4 regions of the Streptomyces sp. NPDC102283 genome follow, and region 3 is predicted to be linked to each of the others. Evidence: riboswitches for the same ligand, from Rfam matches in the RefSeq annotation. Region 3 holds a riboswitch; each other region holds the start of a gene.
The links. Region 3 has a riboswitch for cyclic di-AMP ahead of ACIRJT_RS32890 (C40 family peptidase). Riboswitches for the same ligand answer to the same signal wherever they lie in the genome.

Region 1: linked by a shared signal. The riboswitch ahead of ACIRJT_RS34410 (M23 family metallopeptidase) and the one ahead of ACIRJT_RS32890 (C40 family peptidase) in region 3 are both predicted to bind cyclic di-AMP.
Region 2: linked by a shared signal. The riboswitch ahead of ACIRJT_RS02540 (NlpC/P60 family protein) and the one ahead of ACIRJT_RS32890 (C40 family peptidase) in region 3 are both predicted to bind cyclic di-AMP.
Region 4: linked by a shared signal. The riboswitch ahead of ACIRJT_RS36110 (peptidoglycan DD-metalloendopeptidase family protein) and the one ahead of ACIRJT_RS32890 (C40 family peptidase) in region 3 are both predicted to bind cyclic di-AMP.

What each region holds. Positions count from the first base shown of each region.
Region 1 is NZ_JBIWLQ010000025.1:5,486-12,684, reverse strand. It holds gene ACIRJT_RS34415 (M16 family metallopeptidase) at 1-1,249, shown strand, start outside; cyclic di-AMP (ydaO/yuaA leader) riboswitch at 1,472-1,638, shown strand; gene ACIRJT_RS34410 (M23 family metallopeptidase) at 1,652-2,461, shown strand; gene ACIRJT_RS34405 (GntR family transcriptional regulator) at 2,639-3,346, shown strand; gene ACIRJT_RS34400 (HPr family phosphocarrier protein) at 3,506-3,787, opposite strand; gene ACIRJT_RS34395 (GNAT family N-acetyltransferase) at 3,961-6,879, shown strand; gene ACIRJT_RS34390 (DUF5998 family protein) at 6,938-7,199, shown strand, end outside.
Region 2 is NZ_JBIWLQ010000001.1:504,664-511,862, reverse strand. It holds gene pcrA (DNA helicase PcrA) at 1-1,954, opposite strand, end outside; cyclic di-AMP (ydaO/yuaA leader) riboswitch at 2,224-2,390, shown strand; gene ACIRJT_RS02540 (NlpC/P60 family protein) at 2,389-3,597, shown strand; gene ACIRJT_RS02535 (hypothetical protein) at 3,641-3,994, opposite strand; gene ACIRJT_RS02530 (NlpC/P60 family protein) at 4,265-5,341, shown strand; partial or broken gene ACIRJT_RS02525 (hypothetical protein) at 5,480-5,878, opposite strand; gene ACIRJT_RS02520 (GNAT family N-acetyltransferase) at 6,030-6,800, shown strand; gene ACIRJT_RS02515 (response regulator transcription factor) at 6,810-7,199, opposite strand, start outside.
Region 3 is NZ_JBIWLQ010000023.1:9,160-16,358, reverse strand. It holds gene bioB (biotin synthase BioB) at 1-549, opposite strand, end outside; gene ACIRJT_RS32920 (8-amino-7-oxononanoate synthase) at 752-1,912, shown strand; gene ACIRJT_RS32915 (DUF397 domain-containing protein) at 1,905-2,156, opposite strand; gene ACIRJT_RS32910 (helix-turn-helix domain-containing protein) at 2,166-3,020, opposite strand; gene ACIRJT_RS32905 (ATP-binding protein) at 3,256-3,687, shown strand; gene ACIRJT_RS32900 (LysR family transcriptional regulator) at 3,702-4,625, opposite strand; gene ACIRJT_RS32895 (LysE family translocator) at 4,698-5,357, shown strand; gene ACIRJT_RS32890 (C40 family peptidase) at 5,424-5,894, opposite strand; cyclic di-AMP (ydaO/yuaA leader) riboswitch at 5,898-6,083, opposite strand; gene ACIRJT_RS32885 (hypothetical protein) at 6,437-6,742, opposite strand; gene ACIRJT_RS32880 (ATP-dependent Clp protease proteolytic subunit) at 6,780-7,199, opposite strand, start outside.
Region 4 is NZ_JBIWLQ010000028.1:54,952-62,150, reverse strand. It holds gene shc (squalene--hopene cyclase) at 1-353, shown strand, start outside; gene ACIRJT_RS36140 (1-hydroxy-2-methyl-2-butenyl 4-diphosphate reductase) at 353-1,000, shown strand; gene hpnH (adenosyl-hopene transferase HpnH) at 1,006-2,025, shown strand; gene ACIRJT_RS36130 (aspartate aminotransferase family protein) at 2,117-3,514, shown strand; gene ACIRJT_RS36125 (helix-turn-helix domain-containing protein) at 3,587-4,195, shown strand; gene ACIRJT_RS36120 (DUF6126 family protein) at 4,261-4,434, shown strand; gene ACIRJT_RS36115 (tyrosine-protein phosphatase) at 4,486-5,298, opposite strand; cyclic di-AMP (ydaO/yuaA leader) riboswitch at 5,742-5,900, shown strand; gene ACIRJT_RS36110 (peptidoglycan DD-metalloendopeptidase family protein) at 5,905-6,849, shown strand; gene ACIRJT_RS36105 (SGNH/GDSL hydrolase family protein) at 7,011-7,199, shown strand, end outside.

The DNA of each region.
Region 1 (7,199 bases), on a different contig from region 3:
CGTCGCGGTGGAGATCTTCCTGGACGCGCCGCTGGAGGCAGAGCCCGAGGGCCTGGACGGCGTGGCCACGATCATGTCGCGGGCGCTCTCCGAGGGCACCGACAAGCACAGCGCCGAGGAGTACGCCGCCGAGCTGGAGCGCTGCGGCGCCACGCTCGACGCGCACGCCGACCACCCCGGCGTCCGGGTCTCCCTGGAGGTCCCGGTCTCCCGGCTGGCCAAGGCCCTCGGGCTGGTCGCCGAGGCGCTGCGGGCCCCGGCCTTCGACGGGAGCGAGATCGAGCGCCTCGTCGGCAACCGCCTCGACGAGATCCCGCACGAGCAGGCCAACCCGTCCCGGCGCGCCGCCAAGCAGCTCTCCAAGGAGCTGTTCCCGGCCGCCGCCCGGATGTCCCGCCCGCGCCTGGGCACCGAGGAGACGGTCCGGCGGATCGACGAGAGCGCCGTGCGCGCCTTCTTCGACGCCCACGTCCGCCCCTCCACCGCGACGGCCGTGATCGTCGGCGACCTGACCGGCATCGACCTGGACGCGCTGCTGGCGGAGACCCTCGGCGACTGGTCGGGCAACGCGGGCCAGGCTCGCCCGGTACCGCCCATCACCGCGAACGACACCGGCCGCGTGGTCATCGTGGACCGGCCCGGCGCGGTCCAGACCCAGCTGCTGATCGGCCGGATCGGCGCCGACCGGCACGAGCGCGTGTGGCCCGCCCAGGTGCTCGGCACGTACTGCCTGGGCGGCACCCTCACCTCCCGGCTGGACCGGGTGCTGCGCGAGGAGAAGGGCTACACCTACGGGGTGCGGGCCTTCGCCCAGGTGCTGCGCTCCAGCGGCCCCGACTCGGGCGGCGCGGCCATGCTCGCGATCAGCGGCTCGGTGGACACGGAGTCCACCGGACCGGCGCTGGACGACCTCTGGAAGGTCCTGCGGACGCTGGCCGCCGAGGGGCTGACCGACGCCGAACGCGAGACGGCCGTACAGAACCTGGTGGGCGTCGCCCCGCTGAAGTTCGAGACCGCCGCCTCCGTCGCGAGCACGCTGGCCGACCAGGTCGAGCAGCACCTCCCCGACGACTACCAGGCCCACCTCTACGCCCGGCTCGCCGAGACGGGCACCGTGGAGGCGACCGCCGCCGTGGTCAGCGCCTTCCCGGTCGACCGGCTGGTCACGGTCCTCGTGGGGGACGCCGCGCAGATCGAGGAGCCCGTGAAGGCCCTCGGCATCGGAGAGGTGTCCGTCGTCACCGGCTGACGTACCTGCGGCGCATCGCCGTGAACAGGACCCCGACGGACGCACGTTCGTCGGGGTTCTCCCTTTTTATCCGATTAGTCCATGACGTCCCTTTTGGGGGAGAGGTTGCCTGTCTGCCCTGTGGGATGTGCGACAAATCCCCTGGTCCGTTTGGCGATGGGAAGTCGCCCCGCCTAGCGTCGGCTCGGCTGTCCGTCACCCGTATGCCGCAGCCGCGGCGCCGGGCAGTCATCGCCGAGTCCCCGTCAGGCGCGAGCCTGGGGAGCCGGGGACCCACGCAGTCCCTGGGGTGAATCGGAGGCCCGTGCCGCGAACCGGCGCGGGGATCCGTAGGAGACCTTCCTGCTCCGAACCCGTCAGCTAACCCGGTAGGCGAGAAGGAAGGAAAGGACCAGCCCCTCCATGGCGTTCACCCGTGCCACCGGGAAGCACCGTGCCCCGAGCCGTCTCACGCGCCGGAGCGCCCAGGCCGCCGGCATCGCGGCTCTGGCCACCACCGGAGTCCTCGGCTCGCTCGCCTCCCCGGCCCTCGCCGCGGACACCGAGCCCGCCAAGGTCGCCGACACCGGCCTCGCCCAGGCCGTCGCCCTCGACGCCACCCTCGCCGAGCAGATAGACGCGCAGGCCCACGCCCAGAAGCAGCAGGCCGACGCGATCGCGAAGGCGAAGGCCGCCGCGGAGGCCCGCGAGAAGGCCGCCAAGGCCAAGGCGAAGGCGGAGGCCGAACGCAAGGCCGAGGCCCGCGCCAAGGAGGTCCGCGAGGAGAAGGCCCGTGCCGCCCGCGCCGCCGAGCGCGCCCGCCTGAACGCCTTCCACCTCCCGGTCGCCGGCTCCCACGTCACCACCGGCTACAACACCGGCGGTGCGCTCTGGTCCTCCGGCAGCCACTCCGGCGTGGACTTCCAGGCAGCCTCCGGCAGCTCCGTCGTCGCCGTCGGCGCCGGCACGGTCGTCGAGGCCGGCTGGGGCGGCGCGTACGGCAACAACATCGTGCTCCGGATGACGGACGGCACGTACACCCAGTACGGCCACCTCTCCTCGATCGGTGTCTCCGTAGGCCAGAGCGTCTCCTCCGGCCAGCAGATCGGCCTCTCCGGCTCCACCGGCAACTCCACCGGCCCGCACCTGCACTTCGAGGCCCGCACCAGCCCCGACTACGGCTCCGACATGGACCCCGTCGGCTACCTCCGCTCCCACGGTCTGAACGTCTGACCCGCACCGCGCGACCCCGCCCGAAGGCCCCGGCACACGTCGGGGCCTTCGGCGATCCTGGCCCGCGGATATCCATGGATTTTGGTCTGCCATCGGAAATTCCGAAGGATTGCAATAGAGTCACGGAACAGACGTCGGGCGGCCGCGTTTCGCGGGGATCAAGGCGGAGGTTCGGACATGCGCATTCCCGCGCATTCGGTATGCACGGCAATCCGTGACGACATCGTCTCCGGTGTCCACGAGCGAGGCGGCCGACTCACCGAGGAGTTGCTGGCACGCCGCTACGGGGTCTCCCGCGTCCCGGTCCGCGAGGCCCTGCGCACGCTGGAGTCCGAGGGCTTCGTCGTCACCCGCAGGCACGCCGGCGCCTGCGTCGCCGAGCCCACCGCGCAGGAGGCGGCCGATCTCCTGGAGGTGCGGACGCTCCTGGAGCCGCTGGGCGCGGCCCGCGCGGCCCAGCGTCGCACGGAAGCCCACCTGAAGGTGCTCCGGGGCCTGGTCAGGCTGGGTCAGGAGCGGGCCCGCAGGGGCGAGGGCGAGGATCTGCGCTCGCTGGGCGGCTGGTTCCACGAGACCCTCGCCCAGGCGTCCGGCAGCCCCGGACTCATCGCGCTGCTCACCCAGCTCCGCCACAAGATCGCCTGGATGTACGCGGTCGAGCAGTCGGCCCGTCCGGTCGACTCCTGGGCCGAGCGCGGCGCGATCGTGGACGCCGTGGCGCGCGGCGACGCGGAGCGGGCGAGGGCGCTGACCGCCCAGCACGCGGAACGCGCCATCGGGGCCCACCGGCTGCGCCGCCCGTACCCGCCGGGGCGGCGCACCGCGCCCGTTCCCCGCGTGAGCACTTCGCAACATGACGTAAACACTGCGGGCGTCCGCCATTAACAGAAGAGCCGTAGACACGGAGAAGTAATTGCGGGGCATTGTTTGTGCTGCCCGCATTGTCGATGCGCGGCTCTTTCCCGAAAACGAAAGAGCCGTGATCCCTCGAAGGGTTCACGGCTCTCGTACCTGTCGAATCCGGACGGGCCGGTTCGCGTCGGGTCAGACGGTCTCGGGGAGTTCTTCCAGGCCCTCGGCGACCAGCTTCGCGAGCCGGTCCAGAGCGGCCTCGGCGTCGTCCGCGTCGGACGCGAGCACGATCTCCTCGCCGCCCTGCGCGCCCAGACCGAGCACGGCGAGCATGGAGGCGGCGTTCACCGGGTTGCCGTCGGACTTGGCGATCGTCACGGGGACGCCGGAAGCCGTGGCGGCACGGACGAAGATGGAAGCGGGGCGGGCGTGCAGGCCCTCGGCCCAACCGACGTTTACGCGGCGCTCAGCCATGGTTCTGCCCTTCACATATCAACGGTTGTCTAGACCAGTCTCTCATGCAGTGCGTGGTGCTGTGCCCGGCCTCCTGTCCGGTCCTGTACTCCAGCGGCCCGGGTCCGGGCCCCCCTCGGACTGCCCCGGCACCGATCCCTCCGCGACCGGGATCCCCGCCGTAGGCTTTGCCCATGGAGCCCACGCCGGAGCAGAGTCCGCACCACGCGTACCCCGACCACTGGGAGGCGGACGTGGTGCTCCGCGACGGGGGCACCGCGCGCATCAGACCGATCACCACGGACGACGCCGAGCGACTGGTCAGCTTCTACGAGCAGGTGTCCGACGAGTCGAAGTACTACCGGTTCTTCGCCCCGTATCCGCGCCTATCCGACCGGGACGTGCACCGCTTCACCCATCACGACTACGTCGACCGGGTGGGGCTGGCCGTCACGATCGGCGGCGAGTTCATCGGAACGGTCCGCTACGACCGCATCAACGACCAGGGCCGCCCCGCCTCCGCCCCCGCGGACGAGGCCGAGGTCGCCTTCCTCGTCCAGGACGCCCACCAGGGCCGGGGCGTCGCCTCGGCCCTGCTCGAACACATCGCCGCGGTCGCCCGCGAGCGCGGCATCCGGCGCTTCGCCGCCGAGGTGCTCCCCGCCAACAACAAGATGATCAAGGTGTTCCGGGACGGCGGCTACACCCAGCGCCGCAGCTTCGAGGACGGCTCCGTCCACCTCACCCTCGACCTCGAACCCACCGAGAAGTCCCTCGCCGTCCAGCGCGGCCGCGAACAGCGCGCCGAGGCCCGCTCGGTGCAGCGCCTGCTCGCCCCCGGCTCCGTCGCGGTCATCGGCACCGGGCGCACCCCCGGCGGAGTGGGCCGCACCGTCCTGCGCAACCTCCTCTCCTCCGGCTACACCGGCCGCACGTACGCGGTGAACCGCGCCTTCGACGAGGGCATGACCACCCTCGACGGCGTCCCCGCCCACCGCTCGCTCGGCGAGATCGACGAGCAGGTCGACCTCGCGGTCATCGCCGTCCCCGCCCACCGGGTCCCCGAGGCCGTCGCCGACTGCGGGGAACACGGCGTCCAGGGGCTGGTCGTCCTCTCCGCCGGATACGCCGAGCGGGGCGCCGAGGGCCGCGAACTCCAGCGCGAGCTGGTCCGCCAGGCCCGCTCGTACGGCATGCGGATCATCGGCCCGAACGCCTTCGGCATCATCAACACCGCAGAGTCCGTCCGGCTGAACGCCTCGCTCGCCCCCGAGTCGCCCGCCCGCGGCCGGATCGGCCTGTTCACCCAGTCCGGCGCGATCGGCATCGCCCTGCTCTCCGGCCTCCACCGGCGCGGCGCTGGCCTGTCCTCCTTCATCTCGGCGGGCAACCGGGCCGACGTCTCCGGCAACGACTTCCTCCAGTACTCCTTCGAGGACCCGGACACCGACGTCGCCCTGCTCTACCTCGAATCGCTCGGCAACCCCCGCAAGTTCACCCGCCTCGCCCGCCGCACCGCCGCCGTGAAGCCCGTGGTCGTGGTCAAGGGGGCCCGGCACAGCGGCTCCACCCCGCCCGGCCACGCCGTCCCGGTCAGCCGCATCCCCGACGCCACGGTCTCCGCGCTGATGCGCCAGGCCGGCGTCATCCGGGTCGACACCGTGACCGAGATGGTCGACGCCGGACTCCTGCTGGCGGGCCAGCCGCTCCCGGCCGGCCCCCGGGTCGCCATCCTCGGCAACTCCGAGTCCCTCGGCCTCCTGACGTACGACGCCTGCCTCGCCGAGGGGCTGCGCCCGCGCCCGCCGATCGACCTCACCACCGCGGCCTCCCCGCAGGACTTCCGGGACGCGCTGGCCGAGGCGCTGGCGGACGGGACCTGCGACGCCGTGATCGTCACCGCCATCCCGTGGGTGGGGGAGAACGGGGAGGCCGAGACCGGTGACGGCCAAGTGCTCGCCGCCGCCCTGCACAAGGCCGTGGCCGGGGGCTCGGCCAAGCCGGTGGCCGTCGTCCACGTCGAGATCGGCGGCCTCGCCGAGGCGCTGGCCGCCGCGTCCAGCACGGCCGCGCCACGCCCCCGCACGGTGACGCCCGCCGCAGACCGGACCAGGGCGGCCGCCACCGCCTCGACCACCCCGCCCTCGACCACCCCGGCCCCGAGCACGAGCCCGGCCCCAGGCGCCGACCCGGCCACCCCGCAGGCGAGCCCCGCCCCGGAAACCGCCACGAGCCCCGGCCGCATCCCCGCCTACCCCGCCGCCGAACGCGCCGTGCGGGCCCTCGCCGAGGCCGTGAAGTACGCCCAGTGGCGGCGCCAGGCGGCCGTGCCGGGCAAGATTCCCGAGTTCCTCGACGACACCATCGACGAGCCCGGGGCCGCCGCCCTGATCGAGGCCCAGCTCGCCACCGCCCCCGACCCGCGCGGCCGCCCGCTCACCCACGACGAGGCCCGCGAACTGCTCGGCCGCTACGGCATCGCCGTCCGCCCCACCCTGCCCGCCCCGGACCCCGAGGCGGCCGTCGCCGCGGCGGCCCGGCTCGGCTACCCGGTCGCCCTCAAGACCACCGCGCCCCACCTGCGCCACCGCGCCGACCTCGGCGGGGTCCGCCTCGACGTCGCCGACGAGGAGGCGCTGCGCCGGGCGTACGGAGAGCTCACCGATCTCCTCGGCAAGCCCGCGGAACTGCTCCCCGTCGTCCAGGCGATGGCCCCGCGCGGCGTGGACACCGTCGTCCGCGCCTCCATCGACGCCGCCGCCGGGGCCGTCCTCTCCTTCGGCCTCGCGGGCGCGCCCTCCGAACTGCTCGGCGACACCGCGCACCGGCTGGTCCCCGCCACCGACCGCGACGCCGCCGAGCTGATCCGGTCCATCAGGGCCGCCCCGGTGCTCTTCGGCTGGCGCGGTTCGGCCCCGGTCGACACGGCCGCGCTCGAGGAGCTGCTGCTGCGGCTGTCCCGGCTGGTCGACGACCACCCCGAGGTGGTCTCCGTAGCCCTCGAACCGGTCGTCGTCGCCCCGCAGGGGCTGACCGTGCTCGGCGCGAGCGTCCGGCTCGCCCCGCCCCCCGCCCGGAGCGACCTCGGCCCCCGCCGCCTTCCGAACTACTGAGACCCGGTGGCCACCGGGGCGTCCCCGGCAGCCACCGGTCCGCCGTAGGATGGTGCTCATGGCAAAGACCGGTACGACGACCCAGGGGCTGCGCGCGGCGATCGAGCGCAGCGGCTACTACCCGGCCCTCGTGGCCGAGGCGGTGGAGGCCGCCGTCGGCGGGGAACCGGTCGCTTCGTACCTGGTGCACCAGGAGACCACGTTCGACTCCAACGAGGTGCGCCGCCATGTCACGGTCCTCGTCCTGACCGAGCACCGGTTCATCGTCAGCCACACCGACGAGCAGGCCGCCGACACCAGCTCCCCGACGCCGTACGCCA
Region 2 (7,199 bases), on a different contig from region 3:
CGTCCTCCATGCCGGTGAGGAAGACGACCGGGAACTCCAGGCCCTTCGCCGTGTGCAGGGTCATCAGTGTGATGACGCCGGAGCCGTCCTCGTCCTCGTCGGGGATCTGGTCGGAGTCGGCGACGAGCGCGACCTTCTCCAGGAACTCCGCGAGCGTGCCCGCGCCTTCCTCGTCGCCGCGCTCCTGCTCGAATTCGAGGGCGACGGCGGCCAGTTCCTGGAGGTTCTCGATGCGGGTCTCGTCCTGCGGGTCGGTGGAGGCCTGGAGCTCGGCGAGATAGCCCGTGCGCTCCAGGACCGCCTCCAGCACGACGGCGGGCCCGGCGCCGGACTCGACGATCGTGCGGAGCTCCTCCATCAGCGTGTTGAAGCGCTTGACGGCGTTGGACGAGCGGGCGGCCATGCCGTACGCCTCGTCGACGCGGCGCAGCGCCTGCGGGAAGGAGATCTTCTCGCGCATCGACAGGGCGTCGATCATCGCTTCGGCGCGGTCGCCGATGCCGCGCTTGGGGACGTTGAGGATGCGGCGCAGCGGGACGGTGTCCTCGGGGTTGGCGAGGACCCGGAGGTAGGCCAGGACGTCGCGGACCTCCTTGCGCTCGTAGAAGCGCACACCGCCGACGACCTTGTAGGGCAGGCCGACGCGGATGAAGATCTCTTCGAAGACGCGGGACTGGGCGTTGGTCCGGTAGAAGACGGCGACGTCGCCCGCCTTGGCGTCGCCCGCGTCGGTGAGCCGGTCGATCTCGTCGGCGACGAACTGCGCCTCGTCGTGCTCGGTGTCGGCGACGTAGCCGGTGATGCGGGCGCCGCTGCCGGCGTTGGTCCAGAGGTTCTTGGGGCGGCGGCTCTCGTTGCGCTCGATGACGGCGTTGGCGGCGGAGAGGATCGTCTGTGTGGAGCGGTAGTTCTGCTCCAGCAGGATCGTCGTGGCGCTCGGGTAGTCCTCCTCGAACTGGAGGATGTTGCGGATGGTCGCGCCCCGGAAGGCGTAGATCGACTGGTCCGCGTCGCCCACCACGCACAGCTCGGCGGGTGCGTCGGCCTCCCCGGCCGGGCCGACCAGCTCCCGTACCAGGGTGTACTGGGCGTGGTTGGTGTCCTGGTACTCGTCGACGAGGACGTGGCGGAAGCGGCGGCGGTAGTGCTCGGCGACGTCCGGGAAGGCCTGGAGCAGGTGGACCGTCGTCATGATGATGTCGTCGAAGTCCAGGGCGTTGGCCTCGCGCAGGCGGGCCTGGTAGAGCGCGTACGCCTGGGCCAGGGTCTTCTCGAAACCGTCCGCGGCCTGCCCGGCGAAGGTCTCCTCGTCGATGAGCTCGTTCTTGAGGTTGGAGACCTTGGCGGTGAAGGACTTCGGCGGGAACTGCTTCGGGTCCAGGTCGAGGTCGCGGCAGACCAGGGCCATCAGGCGCTTGGAGTCGGCGGCGTCGTAGATCGAGAACGACGAGGTGAAGCCGAGCTTCTTCGACTCGCGGCGCAGGATGCGGACGCACGCGCTGTGGAAGGTCATGACCCACATGGCGTTGGCGCGGGGGCCGACGAGCTGCTCGACGCGCTCCTTCATCTCGCCCGCGGCCTTGTTGGTGAAGGTGATCGCGAGGATCTGCCCGGGATGCGTCCCGCGCTCGGCCAGCAGATGGGCGATGCGGTGGGTGAGGACCCGGGTCTTGCCGGAGCCGGCCCCGGCGACGATGAGCAGCGGGGACCCGGCGTGCACGACGGCGGCGCGCTGCTCGGTGTTCAGCCCGTCGAGCAGCGCGGCGGGGTCGATCGCCGGGCGGGGGTGACCGTCCCGGTAATACCCGTCCCGGGGCGGCGGAGGCGCGTCGTAGACGCCCTCGAAGAGTCCCTCCGGCACCGCTTCGGGCGCGTGGTCCTCGGGGGGCGGCGGGGGGCCGTCCTCCGCGGACTGGAGGCCGGTCAGGAAACTGTCGTCAAAGAGGCTGCTCATCGCCTCCCGAGTCTAGGCGGCCGGACCGACAACCTTCGGCCGAAGGCGAGAAGGGGCCGCTCGCACCACGCCGCCACCCGTACGCACGGAGACCGGACGTCGACGTTCCGTGAAGGATCGCCCGGTCGGAAGGGGTGCCGGAGCCCTGAACCGGAAAGGTCACGAAAATGTATCGGGCATATCGCTCATCGTCCTTCCCAGCGGTGGGGCCGGTTGGCTAGCGTGCTCGGTCAGGTGGCCCGTACCTCCCTGAGGCGAACCACGCCTGACGGGCGCCTCTGCCGAATCCGTCCTGCCGCCCTGGCGGTTCGGAACCGGGGACCCACACGCGACACCGGGGTGAATCGGTCCGTGCCCTCGCAGCCGGACCGTAGGACAGCCTTCCGTTCCGTCCGAACCCGACAGCTAACCCGGTAGGCGGTCCACGGAAGGAGATGCCGGTCTTGGCATCGCACCGCAAGCCGCGCACGAAGGTGCGCACCACCACCCCCGCCGTCGGGCTGACGACGGTCGCGCTGGCCTCCGTGACGCTGCTCTCCACGCAGAGCGCCACGGCCGCGCCCGCGGAGCCGAAGCCCGGCATCGAGGAAGTCCAGAAGAAGGTCGACGCCCTGTACCGGCAGGCGGGCACCGCGACCCAGGAGTACAACCGGGCCAAGGCAGCCTCCGCGTCCCAGCGGACGAAGGTCGACACGCTGCTCTCCGACGTGGCGAAGCGGACCGAGAAGATCAACGAGGCGCGTCGGGCGCTGGGCTCCTACGCGGCGGCCCAGTACCGCAGTGGCGGCATCACGCCCATGGCGACGTTCTTCCTGGCGGAGAACCCGCAGGGGTACTTCGACCAGAGCCGGATGATGGACCGGGCGACGGAGCGGCAGCAGAAGGCCGTCAGCGATTTCCGTACGCAGCAGGCCTCGGCGGCGAAGAAGCGCGCGGAGGCGGTGAAGAGCCTGGAGACCCTCACCGAGACGCAGGCCACGCTCGCCTCCAGCAAGAAGGACGTGCAGACCAGGCTCACCGAGGCCCGGGGCCTGCTGTCGAGGCTGACCGCCGAGGAGAAGGCGCGGCTGGCGGAGCTGGAGCGCAGACAGGAGGCCGAGGCGAAGGAGAAGGCGGCGAAGCTGGCCGCCCGGCAGGCCGCCGAGGCGAAGGAGAGGGCCGAGGCCGAGGAGAAGGCCCGCGAGGAGGCCGCGAAGGAGTCCGGCGGCGGCTCGGGCACGGGTTCCGGTTCCGGTACGGGCACGGACCCCGGCTCCGGTAACGGTACGGGCACCGGTACGGGCACCGGCTACGCCGCCAAGGCGGAGAAGGTGCTCGCCTTCGCCCGCGCACAGATCGGGAAGCCGTACGTGTGGGGCGCGTCGGGCCCTTCCAGTTACGACTGCTCGGGACTGACGCAGGCGGCGTGGCGGGAGGCGGGCGTGACCCTGCCCCGGACCACCTGGGACCAGGTGGAGGTCGGGACCCGGGTCGCCACGTCCGACCTGAAGCCGGGGGACCTGGTCTTCTTCTACGACGACATCAGCCACGTCGGCATCTACAAGGGCGACGGGATGATGATCCACGCCCCGAAGCCGGGTGCGAACGTGCGCGAGGAGTCGATCTACTCCATGCCGATCTACGGGAGCGTGCGCCCGGCGTAGTACGCGTCGGGGACGGCTTCTCGGCGGCCGCCCCCGGAAAGCCTCAGGTCCAGACCGTGGCGATGAAGATGTTGGCGGCCGTCAGCCCGCCGACGGCGGCGAACGCCCCCTTGTCCACCGTCTCGTCGTCCCGCTTGACGTAGACGAGGGCGAGGATCACGACCAGCAGCGCGAGCTTGATGCCGATCTTGACGTTGTTCACGGTCTGGTCGTCGGCCTGGTTGAGTCCGACCAGGGCGATGCCGGTGACGAGCATGGTCAGCGCGCCGTGCAGCATGGCGGGGGTGAAGCGGGCGGTGCCCGCTCCCATGGCCTTCATCTGCGTCAGGAAGCCGCCCAGCAGGGAGGCGATGCCGATGATGTGCAGGGCGACGAAGACATTGATGAGTACGTCCATGGCTCCGGAGCCTAACCATGGCCAAGGTTTTACCTTTCAGTGAGGCAAGCCTTCCTTATGTGCCCCCTTGTGTGCCTCCTCGTGCACCTCCTCAGGAATTGACCGCGTTGCCCAGGTGTGCGGGAGTATCGGTGATCAACCATGGCCGGTGAAACGTCACATCAGGGCAATAGCAGTCATGGCGACTCTTTTCCCCGCACCAGGATTAGCGTCCTTCACGGACCCTCCGGTATCCCCCGGCGGGCAGCCGACAGGAAGGATGCCACCCCCGTGGCAGCGCACCGCAGGTCAACCCACCGAAAACCCAAGCAGCGCCCGCTCACCGGCTCTGCTGCCCGCACCGCCGCCACCCTGGCGCTCGCCGGGGCCGCCACCGCCGGCTCGGTCACCGGAGCGGGCGCGGCCCCCGCCGAACCGGCCCCCACCGCCGCGCAGGTCCGGGTGAAGGTCGACCGGCTCTACCACGACGCCGAGGTCGCCACCGAGAAGTACAACGGGGCGAAGGAGGAGGCGGCCGCCGCCACCCGCGCCGTCGACTCCCTGACCGACGAGGCAGCCCGCCGCACCGCCCGCCTCAACACCGCCCGGCACGCCCTCGGTTCACTGGCCACCGCGCAGTACCGCAGCGGCACCCTGGACCCGACCCTGCGACTGGCGCTCTCCTCCGACCCCGACGCCTTTCTGCAACGCGCCTCCTACCTCGACCGGGTGGGCGACCGGCAGAGCGGCCTGCTGCACGGCATCCGGCGGCAGGTCTCCCGGATCACCCGCGTCAAGGCCCGCGCCGACCAGGAGACCGAACGCCTCGCCGCCCGGCGCGCCGAGCTGCGCGAACACCGCACCGCGATCCGCGCCAAACTGGCCGACGCCCGCAGGCTGCTGGACACCCTGACCGCCGACGAGCGCGCCGCGTACGAACGCGCCGCCGACGCCCGGCACGGCGGCGGCCCGGACCACGCCGACCGCGCCGCCAACCGCGTCCCGGTCGCCGCGCCCAACTCCCGCGCCGCCCGGGCCATCGCCTTCGCAAACGGCGCGATCGGCAAGCCGTACGTCTGGGGCGCGACGGGCCCGAACGCCTTCGACTGCTCGGGCCTGACCCAGGCGGCCTGGAAGGCGGCGGGCGTGAGCCTGCCGCGCACCACCTACACCCAGATCAACGCCGGAGCCCGGGTCCCCCGCTCCGAACTGGCCCCCGGCGACCTGGTGTTCTTCTACTCCGGGATCAGCCATGTCGGCCTCTACATCGGCGGCGGCCAAATGATTCACGCCCCGCGCCCCGGAGCGCCGGTCCGCATCGCGCCCGTCGATCAGATGCCTTTCGCCGGAGCGACCCGGGTGGCATAGTCCGCCGCGCAGGTTCGGGTGCCGAGTGGAGATGTCGCCCTCCGGGTGACTTGTCATCAACGTGACGTACGAATGGCCCGGCTGGGTATCCGCTCGGCACAGCGCCGGGACGCTGTACCCATACGTCCACGTGACGCGCTACAAGCGCCGTTCGTACACCGTCACTCGTCGTCCGAGAACCTGCCGGTCCGCCACCGCCGTGAAGGACGCCCGCAGCACCGACACCTTCGCCTCGTCCCGCGCCGCCGACACCGGCCGGGCCACGTTGGGTGCATCCGTGACCAGCAAGACCCGTCGCTGTGACGAGAGGTCGGTTCTTATCCTGCCGGGGCCGGCCTCCAGGCCCTTCAACGTCCCCGATGCCGCGGCGCTCTCGGCCAGAGCGATGTCCCGCAGGCCGGCGAAATCGTCGGGTGAGACCAGCGCCGCATCACGTCGTGCTGCCGGTATGAAAAGCACCGCGTCTCCGGCCTTCTTCAAGCGCCTCACGTCCGCCGCTACTGCCAGGACATCATCAACACGACTCGCCGGAGAACGGACTGTTCACCCGGACAAGGCCCCGACAGAGAACCTGGACAACACACAGAAGCCCCAGGTAATACAGAAGCCCCAGGTAATACGGACACCGGCCGACAACTGACATCGGCACCCGCAGCCGGTCCCGATCCCCCACCGAAGGAACTCCCGTATGACGTCGATGGCGAACGCCGTCCAGGACTACGCCCGGGCGCTCGCGCTGCGCTCCCCGGACCACTACCGGGTGGGACCGTTCACCGTCCGGCACAATCCGGGCTGGGAGCTGAAGTACGCCAACTACGCCATCCCCGACCGGGGCGCGGAACCCACGGCGGACGATGTGACGGCCCTGGTCGACGCGTTCGGGAAGCACGAACGGCTTCCCCGTCTGGAGTTCCTGCCGGCCTGGGCCCCGGCCGTCGAACCGGCCCTGCTGGCCGCCGGTTTCACCGTGGAGAACCGCGCCCCGCTGCTCGCCTGCGGCCGCGAGGACCTCCGGCCGCCGAAGCCGGTCGACGGTCTGAGCGTCGACACACCGTCCACCGAGGCGGAGTTCACCGAGGCCGCCCGCGTCCAGCACCACGGCTTCGGCGGCGAGGGCGAGCCCGAGCAGGGAACGACCGACTGGCTGCGGGCGGCGGCCTCCGGCGACGGGGTCGCCGCACTGGCCGTCCTCGACGGTACGCCGGCCGGGGCGGGCGGCTGCTCGGCCGCGATCGACGGCCTGAGCGAGCTGGCCGGACTCGCCGTCGCCGCCCGCTGCCGCCGCCGGGGTGTGGGCGCCGCGCTCTCCGCCTGGCTGACGGAACGGGCCTTCGACCAGGGGTGCCGGGCGGTCTGGCTGGAGCCGGGCGACCCCGACGTCGAGCGGGTCTACGCGGGCATCGGCTACCGCCGGATCGGCGAGAAGGTCAACATCTCGCTGGAGTCGGCCGACAGATGAGCAACGGTCTCAGACCAGCCGTCGAGCCGTCGCCCACCGGGTCAGCTCGTGCCGGTTGGAGAGCTGGAGCTTCCTGAGGACCGCCGAGACGTGCGACTCGACCGTCTTCACCGAGATGAACAGCTGCTTGGCGATCTCCTTGTACGCGTAACCGCGGGCGATCAGCCGCAGCACCTCGCGCTCGCGCTGGGTGAGGCGGTCCAGGTCCTCGTCGACCGGCGGGGCGTCCGTGGAGGCGAAGGCGTCCAGGACGAAGCCGGCCAGCCGCGGCGAGAAGACCGCGTCGCCCTCCTGGACGCGGAAGACCGAGTTCACCAGGTCGGTGCCGGTGATCGTCTTGGTGACGTAGCCGCGCGCACCGCCCCGGATGACGCCGATGACGTCCTCCGCGGCGTCCGA
Region 3 (7,199 bases):
CGTGTGGGTGGTGGTGATCGCCCCGTACGTCTCCTCGGACGTGTTGAGGTTGTGGTTGTACGCGTCGGCGCCCGCCGAACGCAGCCGGTCGGCCTGCCCGTCGGAGAGGAGGCCGAGGCAGGCGCACACCTCGACGCCCTCGTTCTCCTCCTTGATCGCCTCGATGGTCTTCGAGACCCGGTCGACGTCCCGGTCCGTCGGACCGCGCCCGCTCGCGACCAGGCAGACCCGCTTGGCGCCGCCCGCCACTCCGGCGGCGGCGGCCTTGGACGCCTCGTCCGGCTTCAGCCAGGTGTACTTGAGGATCCCGGCCTTCGAACCGAGCCGCTGCGAGCAGTAGGAGCAGTCCTCGGGGCAGAGCCCCGACTTCAGGTTGACCAGATAGTTGAGCTTGACGCGCCGCCCGAACCACTGACGGCGCACCTTCCCGGCGGCCGCCACCACGTCGAGCAGCTCGTCGTCGGAGGTCGCCAGTACGGCGAGCGCTTCTTCGCGGGTCGGCAGTTCGCGCCGCAGCCCCTTGTCCACCAGCGTGTTCAGCAGGTCCATGAAAGATGATCCTGGCGTACGGCACCGCCTCCAGCCAAGGAGGAACCAGACAGGAGACCCGGGCGAGGGTGTGTGTATTGCCACACCCTGACCTGCTGCGCACCCGGTTAGGGTCTGTTGGCTGCCTACAAAGGGACCGTCCGCACCGGACCGTCCGCGCGGAGCCGCCCGCCGAGGGCCCGCCTACCCAAGGGACCGCCCCATGTCCTTCGCCCCGTTCGACTGGATCGACGCCGAGGCCCGCAGCCGGGCCGCCGCCGGACTCGTACGGACCCTGCGTCCGCGCGGCTCCGAGCCGGAGCTGCTGGACCTCGCGAGCAACGACTACCTGGGCCTCACCCGGCACCCGGAGGTCATCGCCGCCGCCGTCGGCGCCGCCCGTCGGTGGGGGGCGGGGGCGACGGGGTCCCGCCTGGTCACCGGCTCCACCGCCCTGCACGCCCGGCTGGAACAGGAGCTCGCCGCGTTCTGCGGTTTCGAGGCTGCCCTCGTGCTCTCCTCCGGATACGCGGCCAATCTCGCCGCGCTGACCGCGCTGACCGGGCGCGGCTCCCTCATCGTCTCCGACGCGGGCAACCACGCCTCGATCGTGGATGGCTGTCGGCTCTCCCGCGCCGAGACCGCCGTCGTGCCCCACGCCGACCCGGAGGCGTTCGAGAAGGCCCTGCGGGCGCACGACGGGCGGGTCCTCGCGGTCACCGACTCGGTGTTCTCCGTCGACGGCGACGCCGCCCCGCTTTCCGCCCTGGCCGAAGTCTGCCGCTCCGGCAACGCCGCCCTGCTGGTGGACGACGCCCACGGCCTCGGCGTGCTGGGCGACGGCGGTCGCGGCGCGCTCGCCGCGGCCGGGCTGGCGGGCGGCGACGGGATCGTGGCCACGCTCACGTTGTCGAAGTCGCTGGGCAGCCAGGGCGGAGCGGTCCTGGGGCCCGCCCGGGTCATCGACCACCTGGTCAACACGGCCCGTACGTTCATCTTCGACACCGGACTCGCCCCGGCGGCGGCCGGCGGCGCGCTCGGCGCCCTCGGGGTGCTGCGCCGGGAGCCCGAACGGGCTTCCCGCGCCCGGGAGGCGGCCATCTCGCTGTACGGCAGGCTCACCGCCGCCGGGCTGAGGGCGGTCCGGCCCGACGCGGCCGTCGTCTCCGTCCGGGCGCCCTCGGCGGACGCGGCGGTGCGCTGGGCGGCCGACTGCCGCGCGGCCGGGATGGCGGTGGGCTGCTTCCGCCCGCCGTCGGTACCGGACGGCGTCTCGCGGCTGCGGCTGACCGCGCGGGCCGACCTGACCGAGGAGCAGATCACGACCGCGGTGGCCACGGTCCTCGCCACCGCTCCCCGGCAGGCGGACGCTCCGGTCAGTTGAAGCGCGGTGGCTCGGCTCCGTGCGGGCCGAGCCCGTCCACGAACGTGCTCCAGGCCGCTGCCGAGAAGCGCAGCGGAGGCCGGTGCACGTCCTTGGAATCGCGTACGCCGAGGAGCGCGCCGCCCAACAGGGCGGTCTCCACGCAGTTGTTCATCCCGGTCGAGCGGCTGCTGCGCCGCCACCGCGGCGCGGGCGGCGCTGTGGACGACGGCGGTGCGGCGGACAGTGCGGGACGGTCTGACATGGCGGCCCCTTAGCTGCGTCTGATCTCGGTGATGAGGTCCAGCGAGCGTTCTGGTGACAGCGCGTGCGCCTGCAAGGAACGGAAGGCCGAGCTGTACGCGTCAAGGTCTTCTTTCCGTTCCAGATAGAGGCTACTCGTCAAGTGGTCAAGAACGACCACATCCAGATCAGAAATGTTCGGAAAGGAGAAGATAACGAAAGGGCCCGTGAGTCCGACGTGTCCACCGACCGAGAACGGCAGCAACTGCAGTTGCACATGCGGTAGTTGAGCAACCTGAGTCAGGTGGTGCAGCTGGTCCCTCATCACCTCCGGCCCACCCACCTCACGGTGGAGCACCGCCTCGTCCAGCACGGCGGTGAAGCGCAGCGGAGGGCTCGCGCGCAGCACCCGCTGGCGGGTCAGCCGGACCTCGACCAGGGAGTCGAGCCTGCCCGTCGGTAACCCGTCCAGCGAGGCGCGGGTCACGGCCCGTGCGTATCCCGCGGTCTGGAGCAGTCCCGGCACCACCGAGGTCTCCAGCGTCCGGACCGTACTGGCCTGCGACTCCAGGCTGATGAAATCGCGGTACTGCGGCGGGATCAGCCCCCGGTAGGCGTGCCACCAGCCCGAACCGCCGCCGCCCGCCGACCCCGCGAGGACTTCGAGCAGGGAACGCAGCTGGGTGTCGCGCACCGCGTAGACGTCCAGAAGCCGTGAGACGTCGGCGGGCGTCACCCCGCTCGCGCCCGTCTCGATGCGGCTCACCTTCGACTGGTGCCAGCCGAGCAGCCGCGCCGCGTCCCGGCTGGTCAGCCCGGAGGCGTGGCGCAGACTCCGCAGCTCCTCACCGAGCTTGCGGCGTCGGACGACGGGGCCGTGCAGCATGCCGGTCTCCTTCTGCTGTCGCGAAGGGCCGGTCCGTCACCGGAGCCGACCCGCAGAGGGGTCAGTGTGCCGTCCGTCCACGCCGTACGGGTCCCGAATTCACCGCTTCGAGCGACAGATATATGCATATCTTGGCCGAACGCCGTTACAGGGAGCTGCATCAATGGCAATCTGGCGCGAAGCACAATCCTGGCCGGCCGCCGGTCGGCCAGGGCGGGAAAGGGACGGCGTCGCCATGGCAGACCATCAGGAAGCAACCGTCACGCTGCCGACCGATCCGGTCTCGGTCTCATCGGCCCGCAGACATGTCGCCAGGACCTTGGCCCAGTGGGGCCTGCCCGACGACACGGACTTCGCCGACACCATCCGGCTGATCGTCTCGGAGCTGGCCACCAACGCCGTCCAGCACACGTTCGGCCAGTCGCCCACCTTCACCGTGGACCTGCGCCTCGAACGCGACGAGGAACTGTATCTCGGCGTCACGGACAGTCACCCCCGCTGGCCCCAGCGGCTGCCCGCCGCCGTACGACAGGACAACGGCCGCGGCATGGTCATCATCCGGGCGCTGGCCAAGGAGCGCGGTGGGCGGGTCCAGGTGACCCCGACCGCCGAGGGCGGCAAGACGGTCTGGATCGCCCTCCCCTGGGCCGTCCCGGCCCAGGGCTGACCCCGCGGTGAAGCTCACCGCGCCGGGACCGTGCTCCCGCGGCCGAAACCGCCGCGCAACAGCGCGAGCAGCGTCGCCGCCGCGGCGGTCGACCGGTCGCCCCGGTGCACGACCGAGATGGTCCGGCGGAACGAAGCGGGCTCCAGCCGCCGGACCGACAGCGGGGCCGCCGCCATCGAGGCGACCATCTCCGGTACCACCGCCACCCCGAGCCCCGCGCTGACCAGCGCGCACACCAACGCGTAGCCGGGCGACTCGCAGACCACGGCGGGCGTCGCCCCGGCCTCGGCGAGCGCGTTCTCGACCCCGCGCCGGGGCGGATGGGAGGGCGCGCTGCTGATCAGCGGCCGCCCCGCCAGCTCGCCGACCGGCAGCCGCCCGGTGCCCTCGGAGAGCCGATGGCCCACCGAGGTGACCAGCACCAGCTCCTCGACCAGCAGGGGTTCGACCAGGACGCCCGCCGACGGGGGCTCGGCCGCCGCCGGTTCGTACGCGTGGGTCAGGGCGAGGTCCACCTCGCCCGCGACCACTGCCGCGATCCCGCCGGGCGGTTCGTAGTCGGCGACGGCCAGCTCGACCTCCGGATGGGCCCGCCGGAACGCGCTCAGGACCGGCGGCAGCAGATGGATCCCGGCCGTCGTGAACGTCCCCACGCGCAGCCTGCCGCCCGAGAGCCCGGCCAGTCGCGCCAGCTCGTGCCGCGCCTGGTCCAGCTCGTCCAGGACCCGCCGGGCCCGGCCCGCCAGCAGCTCGCCCGCCGCCGTCAGCCGCGCCCCACGGTGGTGGCGCACCAGCAGCACCGCCCCGGTCTCCCGCTCCAGTTTGGCCAGCTGCTGGGAGAGCGCGGGCGCGGTGTAGCCCAGGCGGGCGGCGGCCCGGGTGATCGATCCGGCCTCCGCGACCGCCACGAGCGCCGCGAGCCGTGTCGGGTCGTACATGAAGCGTTCCTTTAGGCAGACCCAGAAGATTGCAAGTACACGCTAATGGCTCCGCCGGTCCAAGGTGGACCCATGGACGCACAACTGATCGCCTTCACCGGGGTCGCCGCCGGGATGGTCGCGCTGCCCGGCGCCGACTTCACCGTCGTCGTACGCAACGCCCTGGCCTCGCGCACCGCGGGCCTGGCCACCGCGCTCGGCGTCGCCGGAGGGCTGCTGGTGCACACCGCGCTCGCGGTCGCCGGACTCGCCGCGGTGCTGGTGACCATGCCGGTGCTCTTCCGCACCGTCCAGCTGCTCGGCGGCGCGTACGTGCTCTACCTCGGGATCAGCGCGCTGTACGCGATCCGCCGCCGGCCCCCGCAGGACAGCTCCGGCTCACCCTCCGGTACGAGGGAGGGCGAGCCGGAGCGGCCCGCGCCCAGGGAGCTCGGACGCGCGCTGCGCCAGGGGTTCCTGACCAACGCGCTCAACCCGAAGGCCCCGGTCCTCTTCCTCAGCCTGCTGCCGCAGTTCGTGCCCCACGGTCAGCCGCCGCTGCCCAGGACCCTGCTGCTCGCGGCCCTGGTGGTGGTGCTGGCGCTGATCTGGTTCCCGGCCGTCGCCCTGCTCGTGGACCGGCTGGGCCGGTGGCTGCGCCGCCCGCGTACCGCCCGCGCCATCGAGGGCGGCAGCGGGGTGGCGCTCACCGGTCTGGGACTGGCGCTGGTCACCGGCCCGCTGCTGCGCTGAGCGCGCCGCGGGCGGCCCCGGGGACGGGCGGGGCCGTCCGCACGGGAAGAGCGTCCGGTCGGCGGGTCAGCGGACCCGTCCGTACCAGACGCTCTTGGACCAGATCTTGGCCAGTCTCACCACGTCCCCCGATTTGGGGGAGTGCCAGATCTTCCCGGCCCCGGCGTAGATGCCCACGTGGTAGACGCTGCGCCCCGAATGGAAGAAGACGAGGTCACCGCGTTTGCGCTGCGACTTCCCGATGTGACGGGTCTTGTTGTACTGCTGCTGTGCCGTGCGGGGAAGCTTCTTGCCGGCCTTCTTGAACGAATAGACCGTCAGCCCCGAACAGTCGAAGCGGCTGGGACCGGCCGCTCCGTACTTGTAGGGAGCCCCCTTCTTCGACGCGGCGACCTTCAGCGCCTTCGTCGAGTGGGTGGCGGCCTCGGCGTCGTTCACCAGACCGGGCGCCAGCATCGAGGACGTCACGGCCAGGGTGAGTACCGAGGCCGTGCCGACCCGGGCGAACAGAGACGGGACATGAACCTGCGCAGACATGCGCAACCCTTCGTCAGCCGCCTGTGAAGGATGACCTGTCGGGTTCGGGCTGGCGAAGTCGCCCGGCCGCTGACGCGGCTTCACCCCGAGGGCTTCCCGGTCTCCCGGTCGGCCCGTTGTGCTCGGGTCCTCCACTCCTGCCGATCCACTCCTGTCGACCAGTCATCCGGGCGGCGGCAGGACTCGGCGTCCGCCCGGACCGCCCCGCCGCGGTGGCGGGGGCTTGTCGTCCCAGGGATCTTGACTCACCCGGTGCCGGATTTCCGAGCTGAAACAGCGGTTTGTGAGTCTCCTCACCACTGATCCATTCGGGTGGACAGGTCGGATTCGCGCTCGCCCGCGAGCCGGGCGCACACCCTCGTACCAGCGACGAAAGGGTGCTTTTCGAGTACGGACCGTGCGTCGAACGCAAGTTGAGCCGTCGCTCGTGCGGGTGATCGCCTACGCCGAACGAGCGAGGCGAATCGGTCCCGGGACCGGGCGTGTCGTGCGCGGCTCCGACCGGTCCGCTCCCGTATGGCGCTCCCCGTGCGCGGGGCCGGTCAGTTCACGGGCGGCGGCATCGCGACCCGGCCCGCCCTGCGCTCCCCGTCCAGGACGCGCAGGGCCCGCGCCAGGGTGGCGGCGTGGATCCGCGACTCGCCGCGCTCGTGCATCAGGGCCAGGGCTTCGCGCAGGGCCGCCGCCCGGGAGGCCAGGGCCTGGGCGGCCCGCAGTGCGCTGTAGGTGTCGCTGCCATGGGCCGGATTGATCCGGCCCACCTGGTCGAGCACGGCCAGATAGCAGTCGACGAACTCGCCCTCGGCCCGGGTCAGTGCGGGCAGCGGTGGGAAATCGGGTGGCTCCATCGGCGTTTCACCTCGCGTCGTACGGCGACCGGGAGAGTCAGCGGCTCTCCACGACGTGGTCGACCAGCCCGTGGGCGAGGGCGGCCTCGGCGTCGAGGATGGTGTCGCGCTCGATGTCGGCGGTGATCTGCTCCGCGGTCCGGCCCGTGTCCCGGACCAGCATGGCCGCGAACATCTCGCGGGTGCGCACCAGTTCGCGCGCGTGAATCTCCAGGTCGGACGGCTGGCCCCGCATCGGCTCCTCCATCGCGGGCTGCTGAATGACTACCCGCGCGCCCGGCAGCGCATGTCGGCGCCCCTTCGCCCCGGCGGCCAGCAGGGCCGCGGCGTAGGAGCCCGCCTGTCCCAGGCAGAAGGTCTCCACCTCGCAGGTCAGGAATCGCATCGTGTCGTAGACCGCCGCCATCGCCTGGAACGTGCCGCCGGGGGAGTTGATGTAGAGCGACAGGGGCCGGTC
Region 4 (7,199 bases), on a different contig from region 3:
AGTCCGTCCAGAACGACGACGGCGGCTGGGGCGAGGACCTGCGCTCCTATCAGGAGGAGAAGTGGATCGGGCACGGTGAGTCCACCGCCTCCCAGACCGCCTGGGCGCTGCTCGCCCTCCTCGCCGCCGGCCGCCGGGACACCCTCCCGGTCGTCCGCGGTGTCACCTGGCTGACCGAGGCGCAGCAGGCCGACGGCTCCTGGGACGAGCCGTATTTCACCGGCACCGGCTTCCCCTGGGACTTCTCCATCAACTACCACCTCTACCGCCAGGTCTTCCCTCTCACCGCACTCGGGCGTTTTGTGTACGGCGACCCGTTCGCCGACCGTGCGGGCGCCGCCGAGGGGGCCTGATGGGCGATCCCAGAGGGCCCGGGAGCCCCGTGACTCCCCTGTTGGTCGCCTGCGCCCTCGGCATCGAGCAGGTGGCCCTGCGCAGCGGCAGGGGCGCCCCGGGCCCGGTCCGGGTCCTGCGCACCGGAATGGGCCCCCGGGCGGCCGAGGCGGCGGTGGCGCGCCTTTTGGGCTCCGGAGGGATCCCCGACGCCGCCGTGATCGCCTCCGGCTTCTGCGCCGGCCTCGCCCCGGGGATGCACCCGGGGGACCTGGTCGTCGCCGAGGAGACCCGGGACGCGGACGGCACCACGCCCTGCGCGGGCACCGGCGTCCTGGTCGCCGCGCTCGCCAGGGCCGTTCCGGGCCGCAGGGTCCACACCGGCCCGCTGACCGGCTCCGACCACGTCGTACGGGGCTCCGAGCGGGCCGCGCTGCGGGCCGGCGGGGCCATCGCGGTGGACATGGAGTCCGCCGCGACGCTGCGTACCGCCCTGTGCCACGGGCCGCGCCCGGTTGCGGCCGTCCGGGTGGTCGTGGACGCTCCAGAGCATGAGCTCGTCCGTATCGGCACCGTACGCGGTGGAATATCGGCGTTCCGCGTTCTTCGTTCCGTCCTTCCGGCTTTCTACGAATGGCACCGATCTTTACTGCTCCCCAGGAGGTGAGCCAGATGGCCATGCCGCTCCGTCAGTCCATCAAGGTTGCGACGTATCTCTTCGAACAGAAGCTCCGCAAGCGTGAGAAGTTCCCGCTGATCGTCGAGCTGGAGCCGTTGTTCGCCTGCAACCTCGCCTGTGAGGGCTGCGGGAAGATCCAGCACCCGGCCGGTGTCCTGAAGCAGCGCATGCCGGTCGCCCAGGCGGTGGGCGCGGTGCTCGAATCCGGCGCCCCCATGGTGTCCATCGCCGGTGGCGAACCGTTGATGCACCCCCAGATCGACGAGATCGTGCGTCAGCTCGTCGCGAGGAAGAAGTACGTCTTCCTCTGCACCAACGCGATGCTGATGCGGAAGAAGCTCGACAAGTTCACCCCGTCCCCGTACTTCGCCTTCGCCGTGCACATCGACGGACTGCGCGAGCGGCACGACGAGTCGGTCGCCAAGGAAGGCGTCTTCGACGAGGCCGTCGCCGCGATGAAGGAGGCCAAGCGGCGCGGCTTCCGCGTCACCACCAACTCCACCTTCTTCAACACCGACACCCCGCAGACCATCATCGAGGTCCTCAACTACCTCAACGACGACCTGCACGTCGACGAGATGATGATCTCTCCCGCCTACGCCTACGAGAAGGCCCCCGACCAGGAGCACTTCCTCGGCGTCGAGCAGACCCGGGAGCTGTTCAAGAAGGCCTTCGCGGGCGGCAACCGGGCTCGCTGGCGGCTCAACCACTCGCCGCTCTTCCTGGACTTCCTGGAGGGCAAGGCGGACTTCCCGTGCACCGCGTGGGCGATCCCCAACTACTCGCTCTTCGGCTGGCAGCGCCCCTGCTACCTGATGAACGACGGCTACGTACCGACGTACCGTCAGCTCATCGAGGAGACCGACTGGGAGAAGTACGGGCGCGGCAAGGACCCGCGCTGCGCCAACTGCATGGCACATTGCGGCTACGAGCCCACGGCGGTGCTCGCCACCATGGGGTCCCTGAAGGAATCCCTGCGCGCGGCGCGGGAGACCATCAGCAGCAACCGCTGAGGCGGTGTCCGACGAGGCACGGCCGGCCGCCGCGGGTCTCCCGGGGCGGCCGGCCCCCATGGCGCAGCACACCCGAAGGGAAGAGCGGGCGATGACCGACGGCGGATCCCGGGGCTTCGACCTGGCCCGGCTCCTGGCCGAGCGCGGGGCCGAGCGGTACGACCTGCACGCACGCCACCTCAACCACCAGCTTCCGCGCATGCTGCACACCATCGGCTTCGACAAGGTCTACGAGCGGGCCGAGGGCGCGTACTTCTGGGACGCGGAGGGCAACGACTACCTCGACATGCTCGCCGGGTTCGGCGTCATGGGCCTCGGCCGCCACCATCCCGTCGTCCGCCGGGCCCTGCACGACGTCCTGGACGCGCAACTCGCCGACCTCACCCGCTTCGACTGCCAGCCGCTGCCCGGACTGCTCGCCGAGAAGCTGCTGACCCACAGCCCGCACCTGGACCGCGTCTTCTTCGGGAACAGCGGCACCGAAGCGGTCGAGACGGCGCTGAAATTCGCCCGCTACGCCACCGGGAGGCCCCGGGTCCTCTACTGCGACCACGCCTTCCACGGACTCACCACCGGCTCCCTCTCGGTCAACGGGGAGAGCGGCTTCCGCGACGGCTTCGCGCCCCTGCTGCCGGACACGGCCGTGCCGCTCGGCGACCTGGAAGCGCTGCGCCGCGAGCTGAAGCGGGGCGACGTCGCGGCCCTGGTCGTGGAGCCGATCCAGGGGAAGGGCGTGCACGCCGCGCCGCCCGGCTATCTGCGCGAGGCGCAGGAGCTGCTGCACCGGCACAGGGCTCTCCTGATCGTCGACGAGGTGCAGACGGGTCTCGGCCGGACCGGGGACTTCTACGCCTACCAGCACGAGGAGGGGGTGGAGCCCGATCTGGTGTGCGTCGCCAAGGCGCTCTCCGGCGGCTATGTGCCCGTCGGCGCGACCCTCGGCAAGGACTGGATCTTCCGCAAGGTCTACTCCTCGATGGACCGGGTCCTCGTCCACTCCGCGAGCTTCGGCTCCAACGCCCAGGCGATGGCGGCCGGGCTCGCCGTCCTGACGGTGATGGAGGACGAGGAGACCGTCGCCAACGCCCGGCGCACCGGCGACCTGCTGCGTGAGCGGCTGGCGGCCCTGGTGGACCGTTACGAGCTGCTGCACGAGGTCCGCGGGCGCGGGCTGATGATCGGCATCGAGTTCGGCCGGCCCGCCTCGCTCAAGCTCCGCAGCCGCTGGACCATGCTCCAGGCGGCCCGCAAGGGCCTCTTCGCCCAGATGGTCGTGGTGCCGCTGCTCCGGAAGCACCGCATCCTCACCCAGGTCTCCGGCGACCACCTGGAAGTGATCAAGCTGATCCCGCCGCTGGTCATCGGGGAGGCGGAGGTGGACCGCTTCATGACGGCCTTCACGTCCGTCATGGACGACGCGCACAGCGGCGGCGGGCTGATGTGGGACTTCGGCCGGACGCTGGTCAAACAGGCCGTGGCCAACCGCTGACCGGTCCGGGGCGGGAATTGCCTCTGAGGTAAGTTATTTGCCTCAGAGGAAAGATCCTGGCCCAATGGAGGCATGAACCCTGCGGACGAAGGGGTGCCGGACGAGCTTCCCGGCGTCGCACCCCGACTGCGCGACCTGCGTCGTGACCGCGGTCTCACCCTGGAGACCGCCGCCGGCCGGGCCGGACTCTCCCCGGCACATCTCTCGCGGCTGGAGACCGGCCGCAGGCAGCCCTCGCTGCCGATGCTGCTGGGGCTCGCCCGTATCTACGGTACGACGGTCTCCGAGCTGCTCGGCGAGCAGCCGCCCGAACGGGACGCGATCGTCCGCGGCGGAGGCTTCGAGGGGGCGGAGGCCGACGGCTGGATGTACCGGCAGGCCGGTGGGTCCGGCCGCGCGATGCAGGCGCTGCGGGTGCGCGTTCCGTACGGGGCCCAGGGCGACCTGGTCCGGGTCCATCCCGGCGAGGAGTGGCTGTACGTCCTGGAGGGGCGGCTGCGGATCGGCCTCGGCGACACCGTCCACGACCTCGAACCCGGCGACAGCGCCCACTTCGACTCGCTCACCCCGCACCGGATCGCGGCCGTCGACCGCTGCGGCGCGGAGCTGCTCTTCGTCCACTCCCTGCTGCAGAGCCCCGCCGCCGAGCTGTGCCTCGGCAACGCCCTCCACGCGCGCTGAACCGGCTGCCCCGGCCGGCTCCATCCTTCGCTCCACCGGCCGCGAGGCCGACAGAGAGGACCGTCATGTCCGATTCCGAGCACTACGACCCGCTGGGCCCCGGCCGCCGCCCGAACGAGGACCCGCAGGAGAAGCGGATGCCGCGCGGTGTTGTCATCCGCCTCTTCGCCTACCTGGTGGCCGGCCACGTCATCGCGGGCTTCCTCTACCTGCTCTTCGTGGTGGCCGGGAGCAAGTGACGCGGTCGGACGGACGACCGCCCGCCCCGGACGGATCGCTCGCCGTTCGGGTCAGCCCTGGTCGAGCAGGCGCTCACGCAGCCGCTCCCGGGTCTCGGGGGAGACCTTCAGTCCCTCCGAGAGGTAGCGGTCCGTCGTTCCCCAGTTCTCCTCGATGGTCGCGAAGGCCGCCGCGAGGTAGGCGGGCCGCGCCCCGAAGAGCGGGTCCAGCAGCTCCAGCACCTCGGGCGACATCCCGGTGCCGGACGCCTCGGAGCGCTTCACGGCGTAGCGGCGGTGGAGGTCGTCGGACTTGAGGTAGTCCTCCTCGATCGCCTCCGGCTCGACGCCGACCGCCAGCAGGGCGACCGCGATCGAGAGACCGGCCCGGTCCTTCCCCGCCGCGCAGTGCATCAGGGCGGGGACGCTGTCCTCGGCCAGGGAGTGCAGCACCCGGCTGTGCTCGGCGGTGCGCTCCTCGATCGTCGCGCGATACATCCGGATCATGCGGTCGGCGCCCTTGCCGTTCGCGAGGACCGAGCGCAACTGCTCGATGTTTCCGTCGCTCACCAGCCGCCAGAACTCCGCGCCGTCGGCCGGGTCCGAGAGCGGAATGCTGACATTGCGGACACCGGCCAGCTCGATGTCGTACCCGTCGAGCCGGTGGTCGGCGGAGTGGCGGAAGTCGAAGATCGTGTGCAGCCCGAGCCCGCCGAGGAAGGCCGCGTCCTCGGCGGTGGCGTGGGCCAGGTGGCCGCTCCGGTAGAGCCGCCCGAAGGCGGTGCGCCGCCCGTCCGCGGTGGGGAGCCCGCCCACGTCGCGGAAGTTGCGGACTCCGGTCAGCACGGTCTCTGTCGGCGGGACCTGCGGCACCTGCTGCGTCACGGTCACTCCTGGGGTCTCTGGCGTCGGCGCGGCTCGCCGGCGAGGGCGCTCCCGTGACGATACGACATCGATTAGACGGAAAATCATCACGGTCGCGCGCCCCGGTGCGGGTGTCGAGGCGACCGGTCTGACCTGGCGTCAGAAGCGAGGCAGACCGCATGTCCGTATTGGTGCATTTCGCAGAACATGCCCCGCTAATGGGGGAGATGGGATTCCGGAGGTGAGCGGGATCATATCCGTGACGGTCCGTGGTGAGCGCGCCCCGGGGTATTCCCGTTGCCCGCACGGAAATCCAAGATCCGTAATCCACGGAGTGTGACGGGAATTCCGGAGCGATATTGAATCGATGATTCCGGCGGGCAACCGATGGCTTGTTCCGCTCGTCCTGACTCGTTTACGGTCGCCGCAATCCGGACGGACCGCCTAATCCTGCCGCCGCCCGGAATTCGCACCCACCCACAAACGCGTGGCAGGAGCGGGGGAACCAGGTAAGCCGCCGATCCGGAGCGATCCGGACCGGCTCGGGGTGAAGTCGCCGCAACGCGACAGGGCATCTCCAGCCCGAACCCGACAGCTCACCTCGCAGGCGCCGGAGAGGACCATCCCATGCCCGCAAAGGGTAAGCACCGTCGTTCGAAGTCCGGCCCGATCTCCCGCGGCGTCCTCGTCGCAGGGACCGGCGGCGCCGCACTCGTCCTGCCGCTCATCGGCGCCACCGTGGCGAGCGCCGCGGACCAGGCCGCCCCGGCCGTGAAGCCCGCCGCCGCCTCGGTCGCCGCCGCGCACACCGCCCCGGCCGCCGCCCCCACCGCGTCGAACGCCGCCCCGAAGACGTACGCCGTCGTCTCCGGCGACTACCTGGCGAAGATCGCGGCCGAGCACCAGCTCAAGGGCGGGTGGGAGAAGCTGTACCAGGACAACCGCTCCACCGTCGGCGAGAACCCCGGCCTGATCCACCCGGGCATGAAGCTGACCCTCGGCGCCAAGGGCTCCGCCCCGGCCGAGAAGTCCGCGGCGCCGAAGAAGGCCGAACCGGCGCCGAAGGCCGCCCCGAAGGAGGCCCCGAAGGCGGACACCGTCTCCGCCGACGACTCCGAGGGCTCCGGCAGCCCGTCGCGGACCGGCTCCTCCGAGGCCACCGGCTCCGGCTGGTCCGCCCCGCTGGCCAGTGCCAACGTCACCACCCAGTACCGGGCTTCCGGCGCCAGCTGGTCCAGCGGCTACCACACCGGCTCGGACTTCCAGGCCGCCTCCGGCACCCCCGTACTCGCCATCGGCCCGGGCACCGTGGTCTCGGCCGGCAACAGCGGCTCCTACGGCAACGAGGTCGTCATCCAGCACGAGGACGGCATGTACTCCCAGTACGCCCACCAGTCCTCGCTCAACGTCTCCGTCGGCCAGACCGTCACCGGCGGCCAGCAGATCGGTCTCTCCGGCTCCACCGGCAACTCCACCGGCCCGCACCTGCACTTCGAGGTCCGCACCGGCCCGAGCTACGGCTCGGACGTCGACCCGATCGCGTACCTGCGCCAGCACGGCGTCTCCGTCTGACCGGACACGGCGAGGAGTGATCGAGGGGCGGTGCGCGGCGGCGCACCGCCCCTCCACTTATTCCGGCTTTACCAAAAACTGACCGGGTGGTCTATCTCACCACCCGTCAACCCCGTATTACGGTCGCGTAGGTCACATCGCACGATGCAGGATAAGTGCTTGTGGCAGACGATTCGAGAAACAACCAGCAGCACACCATCGGGTCGTACGCGGCGATTGGCGACAGTTTCACCGAGGGCGTCGGCGACCCCGGCCCCGACGGGACGTATCTCGGCTGGGCGGACCGCTTCGCGGTACTCCTCGCCGACCGGCTCCCGGCCCCCGACGCGGTGGCCGGCCCCGAGGACTCC